DNA from 3 places in the Methylomonas koyamae genome. Region 1 is predicted to be linked to each of the others. Evidence: riboswitches for the same ligand, from Rfam matches in the RefSeq annotation. Region 1 holds a riboswitch; each other region holds the start of a gene.
What was found. Region 1 has a riboswitch for cyclic di-GMP ahead of MKFW12EY_RS22955 (hypothetical protein). Riboswitches for the same ligand answer to the same signal wherever they lie in the genome.
Positions count from the first base shown of each region.

Region 2: it holds a riboswitch for cyclic di-GMP, as region 1 does, so the genes downstream of both, MKFW12EY_RS10330 (PEP-CTERM sorting domain-containing protein) here and MKFW12EY_RS22955 (hypothetical protein) in region 1, are expected to answer to the same signal.
Region 3: it holds a riboswitch for cyclic di-GMP, as region 1 does, so the genes downstream of both, MKFW12EY_RS01660 (hypothetical protein) here and MKFW12EY_RS22955 (hypothetical protein) in region 1, are expected to answer to the same signal.

Region 1 is NZ_AP019777.1:120,062-123,336, reverse strand. It holds gene MKFW12EY_RS00575 (hypothetical protein) at 1-326, opposite strand, end outside; gene MKFW12EY_RS22955 (hypothetical protein) at 405-1,289, opposite strand; cyclic di-GMP riboswitch class I at 1,363-1,438, opposite strand; gene MKFW12EY_RS00565 (TonB-dependent siderophore receptor) at 1,670-3,275, opposite strand, start outside.
Region 2 is NZ_AP019777.1:2,227,343-2,230,617, forward strand. It holds gene MKFW12EY_RS10325 (hypothetical protein) at 1-951, opposite strand, end outside; cyclic di-GMP riboswitch class I at 1,409-1,490, shown strand; gene MKFW12EY_RS10330 (PEP-CTERM sorting domain-containing protein) at 1,567-2,301, shown strand; gene MKFW12EY_RS10335 (hypothetical protein) at 2,368-3,275, shown strand, end outside.
Region 3 is NZ_AP019777.1:350,993-354,267, reverse strand. It holds gene MKFW12EY_RS01665 (hypothetical protein) at 1-643, opposite strand, end outside; gene MKFW12EY_RS01660 (hypothetical protein) at 718-1,548, opposite strand; cyclic di-GMP riboswitch class I at 1,611-1,690, opposite strand; gene recB (exodeoxyribonuclease V subunit beta) at 2,240-3,275, opposite strand, start outside.

The DNA.
Region 1 (3,275 bases):
GACGAGCCGCCGGCTATGGTTCCGGCCGAGTTGATGGCCCAACCACCGTTGAAACGGCCCGGATCGGAGATCAGGTTCAGCGTGGCGCCGTTCCAGCGCGAAAGAACCCAACCCTGGTCTTCGCTGGGCGTGCCCAGGCTGTTGATGCCGGTGGTTTGGTTAGCGTTATTGATCGCGTTGGCAGATGAATACGGACCGCCGGCGGTGCCGAGGTCGGTAAAACCATAGTCGGCGGCGTGGGCCGGGGCGGCCAGACAGCCGCATACGGCCAAGGCCAGTGCGGCGCGCAGTTTCAGGACGGAAGCGGGTAATGTTGGAGAACTCATGTGTAATTCCTTTAAAGATTTTTAATCGAGTAATGCCGGTCCGGCGTGAGCGGACATAGCGACTAGCCGAGTAGCCTGTTAGAGCGGCCGCGCTTTGCGTTTTTTAGCGGCGCCAAACAATGCCAGCGCGCTGCCGAACAGCCAGACCGCACCCGGCACCGGTACCGCGGCCGGCGTCAGGCTGAAGCTGCCCAATACGCCTCGGTTGGCATTGTTGGCCTGGCTGGTATAGACCGCGCCGCCGACAAATACCGTGTAACTGCCGGGTGCCAGATTGCTGAACAACTTGGATACCGATCCGTCTTGCAAGCCGTCGCCGCCGGGAATCGGGTAGGCGTTGCCGTCCGCTAACGGCGAATTGGCGGCCGGCAAGGTCTGGCTACCGTCGTAGGCGCTGCCTATGTATTCGAAACGGCTGGGCGATGCGGCGCCGGGATCGGGGTCGTTGGTGATATTCCAACTGGTTAGCGATCTGAAGGAACCTTCCGTCGCCGTGCAGCCCGGTGTCGCGACGCAATCGGCGACCCTGAGCAATTCCGACCCCACCGAATAGTCGTGGTCGGAACCGACGGCACCCGAGTGGGGCGAGCCCAAGTAGAGAGAAAAGCCGGGAACCATGCCGTTAATGCCGAACGCATTCGCTTTCTTATCGAACTGCAGCAGGACATTGGCGCGGCCGGTCAAGGTAAACGCAAACGCCGCCAGTTTATGGGTGTCGGCCCAATCGGCGTCGGCGCCGTCGGCCCAGCCGTAGTTGCCGACCGCCCCGCTGTTCAACGAAATCGGCGCCACGGCCGAGGCGCCATCGAAGGTGCCGAAATTGACCGGGATGATGTGCGCCGTGGCCGGCGTCGACGATATGGCGCCCAGTAACAGCGCTAACGGGATTTTTCTGTCGAAACCCGAACCCGCTGCGGCACCGAAGCGATGCCGCGGATTCGATTGCGCTTTAGAGATAGTCATAGTTTGTATGCCTTGATGTTGGGATTGCGGTATCGATAGCCTTCCGGCTATCGGCCTCGTCCTCGGTCGTCCGAGCGGCAACCGGGCTGTCTGAAACAGACCCCATGGCTTTCCGGCCCCGTCTCGCGGCGGGTGTGGCTTTGCCGTCGTCCGTGACGCGGGTTAAGCGCCTAACGCCGCTAAATTGCCGAACGGTCGGCAGCGGATTGCGCGCTTATCCCGAAACGGCCTGTAGCTGGCCGTCATCGTTAAGGACGACGGCGACCGGGAAAGTCCCAAAATTTTTTTTTACAAAGCGTTTGTGCCGGCGAGCGGCTGTCGATTGATCCGGAACTTAGGAATGTATCGGACGGCGTATTGCGGGGTTAGCGAAGGCGGGGTCAATACTCGACGCGGAATGCGCCGAGAAACGTGCGCGGCGCGCCGAAGAAAATATCGTAGCCGGTGTTGCTGCCGACGAAATAATACTTGTCGAACGCGTTCTCGACATTCAGTTGCGCGGTCAGCTTGCTATGGCCGAGTTTCAGCGAATAGGCCGCCATCACGTTGGCCGACACATACCCGGGAACCTGGTAGTCGTTGGCTTGATTGCCTTGGCGCTGGCCGACGGCATTACAGCCGGCGCCCAGTTTCAAATGTGCGAACGGGCCGCTCTGGAATTCGAAGCTGGTAAACAGGCTGCCCGAGTGGCGCGGAGCGTTGGGCAGCCGGTGGCCCTGGTCGCCGCTGCCGTTGCTGCCGCCGGTATCGCGAACGATTTCGGCAAACATCAAATAGCTGTAACCGCCGACGATGCGCCAGCCCGGTAACGGTTCGCCGCTGATTTCCAGTTCCGCGCCGCGACTTTGCGCCGCGCCGATGGCCGTCGACAGTTGCGGATTGACCGGGTCCGACACGGCCGCATGCTGTTTGCTCAGATCGAAATAAGCGGCGCTGGCGAAAAATTTGCCGTTTGCCAACTCGGTCTTGGCTCCCAGCTCCCATTGCTGCGCGGTTTGCGCCGGCAACATCTCGCCGGCGCCGTTGCGGCCGTTCTGAGCGCCGAAATTCTCGCTGTAATTGGCATAAAGCGACAATTCGGGCAACGCCCGCCACAACAGGCCGCCGCGCGGACTGACTCGGTGTTCGTCGCCTGCGATCGAGTTCAGCAAGCGGTCTAACTGGTTGGCTTGATCGAAACGCAAACCGCCCAAAACAAACACCCGGTAAGGCATTTCGATCTGGTCCTGCAGGTACAAACCGAACCAGGACGTGCTGGTGTCGACGGCAAAAAAGGTTCGGCGGGCGGAATCGATGCCGTCGAAGCCGATAGGGCTATAGACCGGAGCGAAGACGTTGAAGCTGCCCGGTAAAAAACGCACGTCGAACGGATCGCTATCGTCGGCGCGGTAGTAATCGCCGCCTAACAGTAGCGTATGTTTCAGCCCCGCCGCGGCGACGCGGCCGGTTAGCTGCAGCGAGGTAAAGAAATTGTCCGAACGGGGCTGCTGCCGACCGAGGCCGCGCTGGATATTGCCGGCGGCATCGGCCGGACCGGTAAAAAAGGAATTTTCGATCTCCGCGCGAATCGAGTGGTAGTAAAAACGTTGCGATAGTTGCCAAAAATCGTTGAATTCGTGCGACCAATTAAAGCCGGCCAACATCCGGTAGCCGCGATTGGCCAGGAAATCCGGCTCGTCGGTGTTACGGCTGCGGGCTACCGCGGCCGGGCGATTGCCTAGCGGCGGAATTGCCGCTCCGGGCGATTCGTCGAACCTCTGATATTCGAATTCCGCAGTGAACTGGCTGCGCGAGTTCGGTTGCCATTTCAACACCGGAGCGACAAACAAGCGGTCGCTGGCGACGAAGTCGGTAAACGAGCCAGCATTTTCGTAAGCGGCGTTGAAACGGTAGAGCACATTGCCGCTGCTAGCGGCCGGACCGGTGGCGTCGAGGCTGGTCCGGTAATAGTCGAACGAACCGAACTGCTGCTGCACAGCGTAATAC
Region 2 (3,275 bases), 2.1 Mb from region 1:
CAGCCCCGGCGCCAGACCGCCGCCGGCGATGAAATGTTCGCTATCCAGCAGCATCAGTTTGGCGTGCAGCAATTCGTGCAACAAGGCGTCGGCCGGGGCGATGCTACAGGCCGGCGTCGCCTCGCAGCCGGGATCGCCGAGCAATTGCGCGCCGAGGCGGGTATCGAAATGGATGGTGACGCTGGCAATGCCGAATTGGTTGCCAAAAGCCACGGTTTGCCAGGTGCCGGATTGGTAATTCAGCTCGATTTTTTGGCCGCGCAATTGTTCGATCAGCGCCACGGCCTCGGGATAACGCGAAAAATACTCGGCGATGGTTTGCAGATCGGCGCTCAGTGCAGCCGGGTCGCCTGATTTTTTCCGGTAGACCTGATTTAAAAACTGGGCGATGTCGGCCGCCGCTACCGAGTCGGTTTGCAAGGCGGATTGTTTTTGGCTGTAAGCGGCCAGTACTTCAGCGGCCGAAGGCGGCCGCCGCTGGCGCAAGCGGATTATGCCGTCGCCGCTATTGCCGGCAACCCCGGCTTGGACGGTCAGCGCCGGCGCTGGCAATTGCCGGCCGCCGGCCACGACCTTGACCGCTTGCAATTCGTCGGCGCCGACGCTGCGCGAGGCTGCGCTGAGGCCGATACAAAAGCTCAACACTAAACCCAATCCGCGCCGACGGTTGCCGTCCGCCCAGCCTTGCGCGCTGCGCCGGGCGTCTTCTTTTAGATACAGCGCATAGCGCTCGGCAATGGCTTGCAATTCGGCGAAGGCCGCCGGATGGGTCCGGCTCAAGTCGGCCTGGCAGACCAAGGCCGGGCGGCCGTCGATTTGGCACGGGTGCAGGAAATTGCAGTGGCTGTGTTGCAGATACCAGCGGTTCAGCGCGCCGGCCAAGTCGGATAAATCGCCGACTTGCGGCTGCGCGCCATGAAAGGCCTGGTGCAAAAGCTCGATTTCAGTCATGCCGGAAAGGTTGGATTTGGATCTGGTGGTCTGCGGCGACCCGGCGCCGGGTCTGTCAGTTCGCCACTGTAACAGCGGCGTAACTGGGCCGGCAAGCCTTGCCGCCAGATGCCGTTACCGCGGCCGGCCCAAGCCGGAAAAGCCGATTTGCCAAGCGATACAACGGCATAGCGATCCGCGGCGCGGCCGATTCAGGCTGCCGTGTAATACGTTTGTATTACGTTTCATCAAACTGTAACCGACGCGTAACGAAAAACGCCGATTTGAACTGGAATAATTCGCCGCAACTGGAACAGCGCCGCAGGGCGCGATGGTTCATCGAGTTTATGGATCGGCTAGGGATCAGGGACGGCACGCAGACGGAGCGGCGAGGGAAGAGGTTAGGGAGTAGGCAGCGGTAGCAACAACGGTAGCGGGGAGAGCGGCGCCATTTCGGTGCAAAAGTAGGACTTAGGAAGCGTGTAAAAGCCAAACCCGTCGCGAGGCGGGGACGGAAAGCCACGGATGTTGCCGCCAGGCAAGATGGCCGGGTTGTCACCTTATGTATTTATAGTTTTTTAAAACATGAGGCTAAAAATGAACAAATTCTCAAAAACTTTGGTTGCGGCCGCGCTGTTGGCCGGCGCCGGTGCGGCTAACGCGAGTATCCGTGTAAGCGGTACTACCGATGCGACCCGCGAACTGTATTTCCAAGCGTACGACAGCGTTTCCAAGCTGACTTATAGCCTGGATTTGGGTATCACGCTGGCTGATTTGATTGCCAATGTTGCCAGCGAGACATACACCGTCAACCGCGATTTGAGCAGCGATGCCAACTGGACTGCGTTGACTTCGGTGGCGAGCTACAACCCATCTAACGTGCAATACGTTTTGGCGGTGGGCCGTTCTTCGAAATTGTTCATTACTCAAAAAGAAGGCAACGCTTTACCAGCTTATGACGCGACAGCTACAGCCGCGGGCGTAGCTACCGTAATTAGCAATCACGCTCAAGAAATCAATGTTGGTTTGGTAAACGATCCTACGTTGAACGTAAGTAAGCTCGTTTCTGACACAGATCCTGCCGGTACTGGTCAATGGGCAACTGGCTTGGGTAATCTGCCTGATGATATCTGGGGCACTACCGGCGGTTCAGCGGCCGCAGTTGCATTCGGCCAAAAAGCCGATTTTTGGTACGCGCAAAGCACCAACGTAACCAAAGCCGCTGGCCAATGGCTGTTGTCCGGCAATACTCTGGAATACAAAGTATTCCCGGTAAGCCAAGTGCCGCTGCCGGGCGCAGTCTGGATGTTCGGCGCCGGCCTGATGGGCATGCTGCGTGCGACCCGCCGTAAATGGGCGGTTGCCGAGTAAGCCGCTTCACGGGCGGCGGTTCGGCCGCCGTCCGCTTTCCAGTTTTTATCCACACGAGACATGATCATGAAAAAATTAGTTTTAGGCGCGGCTATTGCCGCGGCAATGTTCGGTGCGGCGGCGCAAGCGGCGATCCCGACTATCGACCCTGCTACAACCCGCGTGTTGTACATTTCCGGGGCTTCTGCCGCGGCGACCTTCATCGACAAGCTAGTGACCTCTACTGCCGTCGATCCGACCGACCGCATTTGCGACCCGGCCAGCCAAGTCTACCGTTTCAGAGACACTGCCAACACCGAACAATTTGCGATTTACTGCAAAGCTAACAACACCGGTGCGGTCGGCGTGAAAAACCCTAACCTGCCGACCGGCACGGCTAACGCCAACTTGCTGATCTACAAACGCAACACCGGCGGATCTGGCAACGGTGTGGTGCCGGTGGCCCAAGCTACCCCACTGGCTTTTTTGAATATCTCCAGCGGTTGTACCGAAAAAAGTGCTGGTAGCTTGATTGCTCCAGCGGATATCGAGTGCACCAACATCAACAACAGCCAAATCCCGGATATGGGGTTGTCCGATGTCGACCCGATTCAGTTCAAAGGTAACAATGCCATTGACAGTACCGATGTATCTTCAACTGATGTTTCGAAATTGACTGTTAAGGCTGCTGCCGCTGTAACTTTCGGCGCGCCGGTAACTTGGGATTTGTACAGAACCCTGCAAGCCGCGCAAAAATCCACCAACGACTTGCCTTCGTCTTGCTTGATCGGGGATAGAAGTGAAGCCTGTATGCCTAGCTTGACTTCGGCACAAATCGCTTCTATTCATGCCGGTAAGTGGGCGGATTGGGATGCGTTGAAAGTAGGGAATGGCGCCAGCGCCAAAGGCTTGCACGCTTGGGCCTTGACTCAAACTACTCCGGTTTCTGCCTTTGGCGGTGGTAGCGTAACCATCTCCGATTTGGCGCCAGCTGA
Region 3 (3,275 bases), 230 kb from region 1:
AGCCCTCGCCCAGCCCCAGATCGCCGGAAAGGCTGAAACTGTCCGAATCGAGCCCCATCACGACATTAAACAAATTAAAGGATTCGGCGCGGAAGGAAACATGGTTATACAAGCTCCAACCCGAGCGGCCGCTGACGGCGTCGATATTGGCGGCATCGTATTCCAACGTGTAATCGCCGGACAATATGCGGTTGAAGTCGGTACCGGTATCGACGCGGAAGCGGAACACGCCGGCCAAGCCGATCGCGCCGCTGACGGAAGCCGCGAAGTTGGCCGGGTCGAAATCGAGGGTGGTCGGTTTGCTGCGGCGGCCGGTCAAATTGGCGACCTGGCCGGGGTTGACGGCCAAAGCCAATCCGTTGGCGGGGATTTCGCTGACTCCCGGCACCAAGTGGTCTTCCAGAATCTGGTTATAGCTGCGGCTACGCGACGCCGGCGCGTCGAAAAACTCCTCCAAGTACATGGCCGGAGCCGGAGTTTCGTCGATCGCGATGGCTGCCGCCAGCGCGTTGCGGTCGAAATTTACGGTCATCGCGCCGCCGGAGACTGTGGCGGCCGCGGCCGGCGCCGAGATTGCCGCCGCCAGCAGCGCGCCTGCGCTTAAACGGGAGGTTAATAATCTAACTAACTGGATGTTCATCATGTTCGCGGGTGGAATAAGCTTACGAAGTCTGTAAAAACGCACCCGGACGCACTAGCCCGGGTGCGTTAGCCGGCTCAAGCGGAAAGGGCCGCGCGTTTGCGACTAACGGCTGCCATGACGCCAAATAACCCGCTGCCGAACAACCAAGCCGCAGCCGGCACCGGAACCGCGGCCGGAGCCGGCGAAACCAGGCTGAAACTACCGGCACGGCCGGCTTGGCTGAGGCCGTCGCCGCCGAACAGAAAGGCGCTGGTACTGGCGGACCACCACAGTTCGCCGGTAAACAGCAGTTTGTCGCCGTCGGTCGTCACGCTAATGTTGCGGGTATCGAAAGTGGTGGAGGCAAAGCTGACGTTGTTGGTCAAAGCCCAGCCACTATTGACGCCGTTGTTGCGCGCCGCGACGTAGCCGAATTGGTAATCGCCGGACAGCAAGGTACCGGTGAAGCTGCCGCGGGTCATTACCACGCCGTTCAAGCCGGCGACGCCGCTGGCAGTAAAGCTGGAAGCATTGGCCAACGCATCCTGGCTGCTGTCCCAGGCCAGCGTGGTGGCTTTGTTGTTACGGCCGCCGCTGCCGAACGGAATGCCGGTGCCGGCCAAACTGGACGGGTTGATCTCGAACGACAGCGTGGCCGGCGCCGGGTAGCTGCCGGTCGGCACAGTTACCATCTGCGACGCGTCCATGGTGTCGGCCACCGGTTTGTCGAAATAATTGGCGACGTAATAACCGGTGAGCGCGCCGTCGCCCAGGGTCAAGCCGGACAACAAATCGTCCGGATGGTCGAAGGAAATGTTGAACACGCCGCCGTTCAAGGTGCCGGCGTTTGCCGCGTTCGCCAATGCCAGCGCGGCGGCGGCCAGGAAGCAGCGTAGCCGCAGCGATTTCGATCCAGTCTGTTGCATAATTTTTTCCTTAAATTGAAAGATACAATTGGCGGATTCAAGCCGCCGATGGCTCTCGTTCGAGAGGCGGCCCGGCTGTCTCGGCATAGCAAGACCCGCGGCTTTCCGGCTCCGTCTTGCGGCGGATGTGGCGAAGCGTCTCTTCCTTGAGGCCGTAACGGATCGCATCCGAACGGCGCATTCCTTGCTGTCTGCGCTGCCCGCTAACGCGCCGATCCGGGCGCAATTGCCGGCCGGGATGCGTTACGGTCACTGCGGTCGAATTTGCAGATTGTGTGCCAGTTGCATGCAGTCCGGACAAAGGGCACGGAAAATCGCACGACTGCCGCCGCCGAGCGGTTGCGAGGCGCAGCGGCAGTGGGTTGGCGACAGGCAGACAAGATGTTGGCAGGGGCATTGGATTGGCGGCCGCCGGTTGCGGCCGGAGTCCGCGGCGGCGGCCACCGGCAAGAAGCGGTAACCAAAAACCGGCGATATAACCCAATTGGAAATTAAATCGCCGTCGATAAGCGCTTGTAAGAAAACACCTTTATTTTCGATGGCGGCAAATCCCGATATCGGTTTCGGTGATTTAACATATTTCGGCAGCGGTCGGCGGCACCGGATCGTACCGGATAGGGACATTCGCCGCGCGCTAACCGCAGGTGACAATGAAGACGCTAACGCCCTCTGCGCAGTGGGAAGGGGCTATTTAGGCTCGAAAAAACACCTCGGCCAACTCGGCGAGCAGGTCTGGTTCCGGGCGGTCGGCGAACACGCCGCTGGCCGGGCGGTCGGGATGCATGCCGCGTACGAACAGGTATTTGACGCCGCCGAAATGCGCGGCGTAATCGTAATCCGGCAGGCGTTGGCCCAGGTATTCGTGCAAGACCAGGCTGTACAGCCAATATTGCAGGCCGTAATTGTGTTCGCGCATGGCCTGCAGCAGGCTCGACGGCGCGTAGTCGGCCAAGGCATTGGTTTTGTAATCCATGATGTAGTAGCGGCCGCCGTAACAACAGACCAGATCGATAAAGCCGGTCAGATAGCCGCTGATTTGCTTGGCATCCAGCGCCTGGTAGGCCGGACAGGCGGCCAGGACTTGGTTGATGCGGGCGGTGTCCACCCTACCCGGCATGGACAAGTAAAACGGCATTTCCTTGATGCACTGCGCCGGGTCCAGATGTTTCAGGCAAAACCCGGCATCGTCTTCCAGCGGCGTGGCGGCTACGCGGTACAGCACTTCACTCAAAATTTGCGGTTGCGCCAGCTTCAGACCGTAGCGCAGGCAGGCTTGGGCGCTGGCGCGGCCGATGTCGCGGCCTGCGGCCAAATCGGCAAAGGCGACGGTTTCCAACAGGCTGTGGATCACGTTGCCGGTGTGGGCACCGCGCGGCAGAGCCTCGTCGGCGGCCGGCCGGTCGTGGCTTTCTTCGGCTTTATCGGCCGGCAGCTCCGGCGCCTGGTCCAGGCTCAGCGCGGCCAGCGCGGTGTAGCTGCTCATCTGCCAGATGCTGTGCAAGCTGCGCGTTTGGCTGCGGTAGGCCAACGGCAATTCCGGATCGCGGCGCACGCCGGACAATTCGGCCGGCTCGCCGGCCGCTACGGCCGACAGCAGGCGATACTCGAATAAATCCGGTTCGGCGGTAGCCAGCGCTTGCAGCACACGCTGCTGGCCGGCGAAATCGCAGTCGGCAAATTCGAATAAATAAGCCATCGCCGAATCGTTGGCCCGTTCCTTGGTACGG